One region of the Pseudomonas sp. KU26590 genome, then DNA from elsewhere that is predicted to be linked to it. Evidence: predicted binding sites of a transcription regulator. Region 1 holds the regulator's gene; each other region holds the start of a gene.

What was found. The regulator FliA, encoded in region 1, starts transcription of late flagellar genes. The targets are predictions, from matches to a motif close to CTAAAGTTTNNNNNNNNNNNGCCGNTAA.
Region 2: OKW98_RS22335 (methyl-accepting chemotaxis protein) is a predicted target of FliA. The motif match lies at 1,033-1,060, and genes of this name have one in related genera.
Region 3: OKW98_RS00015 (methyl-accepting chemotaxis protein) is a predicted target of FliA. The motif match lies at 882-909, and genes of this name have one in related genera.

What each region holds. Positions count from the first base shown of each region.
Region 1 is NZ_CP110644.1:2,351,090-2,353,357, reverse strand. Features, by position in the region: gene OKW98_RS10510 (protein phosphatase CheZ) at 1-335, opposite strand, end outside; gene OKW98_RS10505 (chemotaxis response regulator CheY) at 355-729, opposite strand; gene fliA (RNA polymerase sigma factor FliA) at 970-1,713, opposite strand; gene fleN (flagellar synthesis regulator FleN) at 1,710-2,268, opposite strand, start outside.
Region 2 is NZ_CP110644.1:5,025,651-5,027,918, forward strand. Features, by position in the region: gene OKW98_RS22330 (tetratricopeptide repeat-containing response regulator) at 1-807, opposite strand, end outside; gene OKW98_RS22335 (methyl-accepting chemotaxis protein) at 1,116-2,268, shown strand, end outside.
Region 3 is NZ_CP110644.1:210-2,477, forward strand. Features, by position in the region: partial or broken gene OKW98_RS00010 (16S rRNA (uracil(1498)-N(3))-methyltransferase) at 1-529, shown strand, start outside; gene OKW98_RS00015 (methyl-accepting chemotaxis protein) at 946-2,268, shown strand, end outside.

The sequences.
Region 1 (2,268 bases):
GGCGTGCTCAGCTCCACCAGGTCCATGGTCCGGTTGGCCGCGTTTTCAGTCAGCCTGACCACGTACGACAGCCGCTCGGTGGCGTCGGTGATCTGAGAGACCTCCTCGGCCTGCGGCATGTTCGGGTCGATCTGGAAGTTGACGATCGCGCTGTGCAGCTCGCGCGTCAGTTTGCCGACTTCCTGATACAGGCCGCGGTCGCGGGTCTGGTTAAGCTCATGGATCAGTTGCACGGCGTCGCCGAACTTGCCTTTTTCAAGGCTCGCGACCAGCTCTTGTGCGTGTTTCTTCAGGGTTGACTCAAAGTCACCCATTGTCGAATCTTTGGAATCCATAGCGCCCTCGCAGCGGACATCAGCTATTGACGCGCTCGAAGATCTTTTCGATTTTCTCTTTGAGCACTTGCGCCGTGAACGGCTTTACCACGTAGCCGTTCACACCGGCCTGAGCGGCTTCGATGATCTGCTCGCGCTTGGCTTCGGCAGTGACCATCAGCACCGGCAGACTGCGCAGACGCTCGTCGGCACGCACCTGACGCAACAAGTCGATGCCGGACATGCCAGGCATGTTCCAGTCAGTGACGAGGAAGTCAAAGGCGCCGCTTTGCAGCATCGGCAATGCGGTGAGTCCGTCATCTGCTTCGGCCGTGTTGGTGAACCCAAGGTCACGCAACAGGTTTTTTATGATCCGCCGCATCGTTGAGAAGTCATCAACGATGAGGATTTTCATGTTCTTGTCCAATTCGACCTCCAAGCAGTCTTTAACGCGTTCAGCACCTGAACGCGCGTTCAATCAATACCGGCTGTGCCGAACATGAAGAGGGGTTTTAATCGACGGGGACAAGCGCAGCGAAACCGGATCCTCTACGACCCGGTTCGACCGACTCCTGCCGTGTCTCTTTACTTCCCGCTCACGTCTTGCACAGCCGGTCTTACACGCAACGCGCAGGCCTCGCAGCCTGCGCCTCATTCATGAACGTGCGCGCCACTCGCCAAGACGACCGCGCAAACGCGCCGCGCATTGGCTGTGCAGCTGGCTGACCCGCGACTCGCTGACCCCCAGGACCTCACCGATTTCCTTGAGGTTCAGCTCTTCGTCGTAGTACAGCGACAACACCAGGCGTTCACGTTCGGGCAAGTTGGCAATGGCCTCGGCCAGCGCAGCCTGGAAGCGCTCGTCTTCCAGATCCCGCGACGGTTCGAGGGACTGGCTCGCGCCGTCCTCGTGCAGCCCTTCGTGTTCGCCGTCCTGCAACAGGTCGTCGAAACTGAACAGGCGGCTGCCCAGGGTATCGTTCAAAATCCCGTAGTAATCGTCGAGACTCATTTCAAGTTCGGCAGCAACCTCGTGATCTTTAGCGTCACGACCGGTTTTCGCTTCGATTGCACGAATTGCGTCGCTGACCATGCGCGTGTTGCGGTGGACCGAGCGCGGTGCCCAATCCCCCTTGCGCACTTCGTCGAGCATCGCGCCACGGATACGAATACCCGCGTACGTCTCGAAACTGGCCCCTTTGGTGGAGTCGTATTTGGTCGAGACTTCGAGCAAGCCAATCATGCCCGCCTGGATCAAGTCCTCGACCTGCACGCTGGCCGGCAGACGCGCCAGCAAGTGGTAGGCGATTCGTTTGACCAGCGGGGCATACCGCTCGATCAGCTCATACTGGGAGTCTTTGGACGATTTGCTGTACATGCGATAGCCACTTGCTGTCATGAGACGGGCCCTGCGCTGGTGTGATGCACGAGGCGTTCTACGAAAAATTCCAGATGGCCGCGCGGGTTCGCCGGGAGCGGCCAGGTGTCGACTTTCTGCGCGATGGCCTTGAACGCCAACGCACATTTGGAACGCGGAAACGCTTCGTACACGGCGCGCTGTTTCTGCACGGCCTTGCGTACGCATTCGTCGTACGGCACAGCGCCTACATATTGCAGGGCCACGTCGAGAAAACGGTCGGTGACTTTCGTCAGCTTGGCGAAGAGGTTGCGCCCTTCCTGCGGGCTCTGGGCCATGTTGGCCAGGACGCGGAAGCGGTTCATGCCGTAATCGCGGTTGAGCAGTTTGATCAGGGCGTAGGCGTCGGTGATCGACGTGGGCTCGTCGCACACCACCAGCAGCACTTCCTGGGCGGCGCGGACGAAGCTCACCACCGACTCGCCGATGCCGGCGGCGGTATCGATGACCAGCACATCGAGGTTGTCGCCGATGTCACTGAACGCCTGAATCAACCCGGCATGCTGCGCCGGGGTCAGGTGGACCATGCTCTGGGTG
Region 2 (2,268 bases), 2.7 Mb from region 1:
CTGACGGCGCACGGCGTAAGGCGACAAGCGCACGGCCTCTTCCAGCATCTTCTGCGCGCGCTTGTTATCGCCGCTGGCCACCAGCACGTCGGCCAGCCCGTCGTACAGCACCGGCATGGCATTGAAGGCGCGAATCGCTTCCTCGTACACGGCCTGCGCTTCGGCGTTACGCCCGCGCTTGAACAGCAGCTTGCCCAACGCCACGTACGCCCAGGGTTGCGGGCGGTCGGCCAGGATCGACTTGAGAAAGGCTTCCAGCGGCTCGTGCTGGTTAAGGTCACGCAGTGCATCGGCTTTGTAGCGCAGGCACAGCGGCGCAAAGCGTGGGTCCTGTTGGGTCAGTGCCACGCAGGCGGTCAGCACTTCGGTCGGGTTGCTGCGGTCGAGCGCTTGCAGGATCGGCTTGAGCAACGTCTTGCGCTGGACGATCTTTTCCAGACGCTGAGCCAGGCTTGCACGGTTGAACGGCTTGGTCAGGTAGGCATCAGGCTCCCACTCCAGCGCACTCATCACCATCGCCTGGCTGTTCTCGGCGGTGACCATGACAAACACGCTTTCATGGCTGATCAGCCGATCGGTCATCAGGTCTTCGAGCACCTGCTGGCCGTTCTTCTTGCCGTCGCCCAGATTGAAGTCGTGGAGGATGAAGTCGTAGCGCTTCTGCGCGCACATCTTCAGCGCCTCCTCGCCGGTGTCGGCAGTGTCCACCGCCTTGACGCCCAACTCGCGCAGCATCGAGCGGACCGAACTGCGGAAGTCGGAAAAATCGTCGACGATCAGAAAGGTTTTTTGGTTCCACGCCAGCATCGAGATTCCTGTCACCGGATAAATAATCGGCCCTGAGGCACTTGCAAGGGCGGCGGTCTCGTTCCCAACGTCCGGGAAGAAACGGCCAATAGAGTTGCGGCATGACGCCGCTTGTCCGAGTTATCGGCGGCTGCAGGGCAAAGCTTAGGCACGCCAAGCGGGAAAAGTGAGGCCCTCGCGCCGTGTTGACGGGGCATCGATACCGAAGGATCCGCAGGAGACCAGGTAAAGTCCTTGAGCGCTCCGCCGATATCCAGTCATGCAACGCGTAGCCAACAGCCGCAACCCATTCCCTCCGAGTGCACCCCATGTCCTGGCTGACCGACCTGAAATTGAAGACCAAGCTCCTTTCGGCTTTCTGTCTGTGTGCGCTGATCACCGTGGTGGTGGGTGTGCTGGGGCAGAGCGGTATTTCCCGGCTGTACGATCTCTTCCAGAACACCGTCAGCGACAACCTCTACTCGATCGCCACAGTCGATTCGGTCAAAGCCAACGTCATCGCTACCAACCGTGACTTCTTCAAGGTCATCGGACTGAGCGCGCTAAAGGCCAACCCGGATGACATCAACGCGGCGATCCAGTCATTGAAGGAAAACCAGGCGCAGGCCGAGACGGACTTCAAGGCCTATAGGGCCACTCCGCTGGCCCCGGATGAGAAGGCCGCTGGTGATGACTTCGAGCGCGACTGGGCCGCTTACATCAGCGCCGCCCTCAACGCCTTGTCGGTGGTGCAAAGCGGCGATCTCGAGCAAGCCAGCAAGTTGGCCGCCACCAGCGTGACCCCAAGTTATCGCAAGACCATGGGCGAGCTGAAGATCATGATCCAGTCCAACGCGCGGCAAGCCAATGAACAGGCCCAGGAAGGCATCGAAACGGACAAACAGGTGACGTGGATTCTGATCATCGGTTCATTGATAGCGGTGGTGTGCGCCATTACCTTGGGCCTGATCGTCACGCGAATGATCACCCGGCCGATCTATCAATCGGTGGCCAGCGCCACCCGGGTAGCGGGCGGTGATTTAAGCCAGCCTATCCATCTCGGCGGCCAGGATGAAACCGGGCAGTTGCTCAAGGCGCTGTCCAACATGCAGGGCAGCCTCAAGGGCACGGTTCAGCAGATCGCCACCGCTTCGGATCAACTGGCGTCCGCCGCTGAAGAATTGACCATGGTGACCGACGACAGCACCCGCGGGCTGATGCGTCAGAACGATGAGATCCAGCAAGCCGCAACGGCCGTCAACGAGATGACCGCCGCGGTGGAAGAAGTGGCGCGCAACGCCGCCAGCGCGTCGCTGGTGTCTGCGCAGACTTCCGAAGATGCCATCAAGGGCCAGCAACAAGTGCAGCAGGCCGTCAGCGCGATGAACACCATGACCGTGGAAATCACCGAATCGACCGAGCGCGTCGGAGCGCTGGCCGGGCAGATCCGCGACATCACCAAAGTGCTCGACGTGATCCGCG
Region 3 (2,268 bases), 2.4 Mb from region 1:
GAAGCCGAGCTTTCGGTGAGCTTCGAATACGCCCCGCCGACCAAACTCCCCCTGACGCTGATCCTCGCCCTGCCGCGCCCGAAAATGCTGCGTCGGGTGTTTCAGACCGTGGCGACGATGGGGGTGCCCCGAGTCATCCTAGTCAACAGCTATCGCGTCGAAAAAAGTTTCTGGCAGACGCCCTTTCTGGAGCCTGCGGCAATCCGCGAGCAGTTGATTCTCGGGCTGGAGCAGGCCCGGGACAGCGTGCTGCCGGAGATCGTCATCGAAAAGCGCTTCAAGCCGTTCGTTGAAGATCGCCTTCCCGCCATTGTTGAAGGGACGCTGGATTGGTCGGTCATCCGGGCGACCTCCCGGCTTGCCCCGTGCGGTCGAGCAGCCTGTCACTTTGGCCATCGGCCCTGAAGGTGGCTGGATTCCCTATGAAGTCGACCTGTTGCATGCGTCGGGCCTGAATCCCGTCCAGCTAGGCGCGCGGATCCTGCGCGTCGAAACCGCCGTCATCGCGCTGCTCGCCCGGTTGTTCTGAGGCTGCGTTGCATCTGAGTAGACCGAGGCGTCTGTTTGCTGCCGCTTCGCGCCAGTTCGCGGGCAAGCGCGCTCCTACGCCCTGCGGGCAGAATCCAAAGCAGATCGCCGACATCCGGACGCGCGGCACTCACAATGAGCATCCGTACCAGCGGCACTCGCAGTGAGCATCCGTACCAGCGGCAAACGCGATGAGCATCCGCACCAGCGGTACTCGACCTGACGATCAATACCGAACCCATCTCTGCCGATCAACGCCTGACCCGCTTCTGCCGAAGGCGTAGGAGCGCGCTTGCCCGCGATCGGCTGCGCAGCAGTCGTGAACCTGCCCACCCTCCCGTTCTCACACCCCGCTTCAGTTCCTCGCCCACCGGCCGATGCACAGGCGTCCATAACAACAACTCGCAAGGAATCATCATGTCTGGCTGGTTTACCCAACGCCTTGGAAATATGAGCGTCCGTCTCAAACTCGGCATCGGTTTCGGCCTGGTGCTGTTGCTCACGCTGCTCATCACGGCGACGGGCTGGTCGAGCGTCAAGGCCGTGATCGAGCGCGGCGACAAGCTGGGGATGATCTCGCAGATCAGTGAGCGGACGATGGATCTGCGCACGGCAGGCATGGTGTATGAAGCTCAATACAGCGCTGAAGCCGCGACGGCGGTCATGACCGCGTTGGACAAGCTCGACGCCGACCTGAAAACCGGCCAGAGCATGGTCAAAGGCGCTGGCGATCTCAAACTGATGGACGCTCAGACTCAGGCCGCCGGCGACTACCGCCGCGCCTTTGGCGACATGACCAAGGCTATCCAGACCCGTGAAGCCAGCCGGACCAACCTGGGGGCTACTGCCGACGCCGCTGTTGATGTCGTCAACAAGATCGAACAGGCGTTGCTGCAGCACGACAACATCCTGCAATTCAACAGCGCGGTGGACGTCAGCAAACAGATTCAGCAGGCACGCTTCCAGGTGCGCGGTTACACCTTCAGCGGCAAACCGGAATTCGAAAAGAACGCCACCGCCGCCATCGACGAAGCCATCGTCGGAGTCAACACGCTGGCGGGCGACGTTTCCTCCCAATACATCCCGCAGCTGCAAAAGGCCAACCTGGCACTCAAAGGCTACCGCGACGCTGTCGGCCAGTACCGTGACGCTCAACTGGTCAGCGTTCAGGCCTTGGCCAAGATGACCGAGCTGGGGCAACAGCTGCTGGACGCCAGCGACCAACTGAACATTTCGCAGAATGCCAAACGCGATGCCGACAGCAGTCAGGCTCAATCGACCCTTGGCATTGCCACACTAGTGGCCCTGATACTCGGCGTTCTCGCCGCCTGGGTCATCACCCGGCAAATCACGGTGCCGCTGGGCCAGACACTTGTGGCAGTCGAGCGCGTGGCGTCCGGTGATCTGACCCACAACCTGAGCGTCGACCGGCGCGACGAGCTTGGCCAGTTGCAGGGCAGCATCCAGCGCATGACGGTGGAGCTGCGCCAATTGATCGGCGGGATCGGCGAAGGCGTGACCCAGATCGCCAGCGCCGCCGAAGAGCTGTCGGCGGTTACCGAACAGACCAGCGCCGGCGTCAACAGTCAGAAGGTCGAGACCGACCAGGTGGCGACCGCGATGCACGAGATGACCGCCACGGTGCAGGAAGTGGCACGCAACGCCGAAGAAGCGTCCGAGGCTGCCGCAGCGGCTGACCTCCAGGCGCGCGAAGGCGACAAAGTGGTCAACGAGGCCATT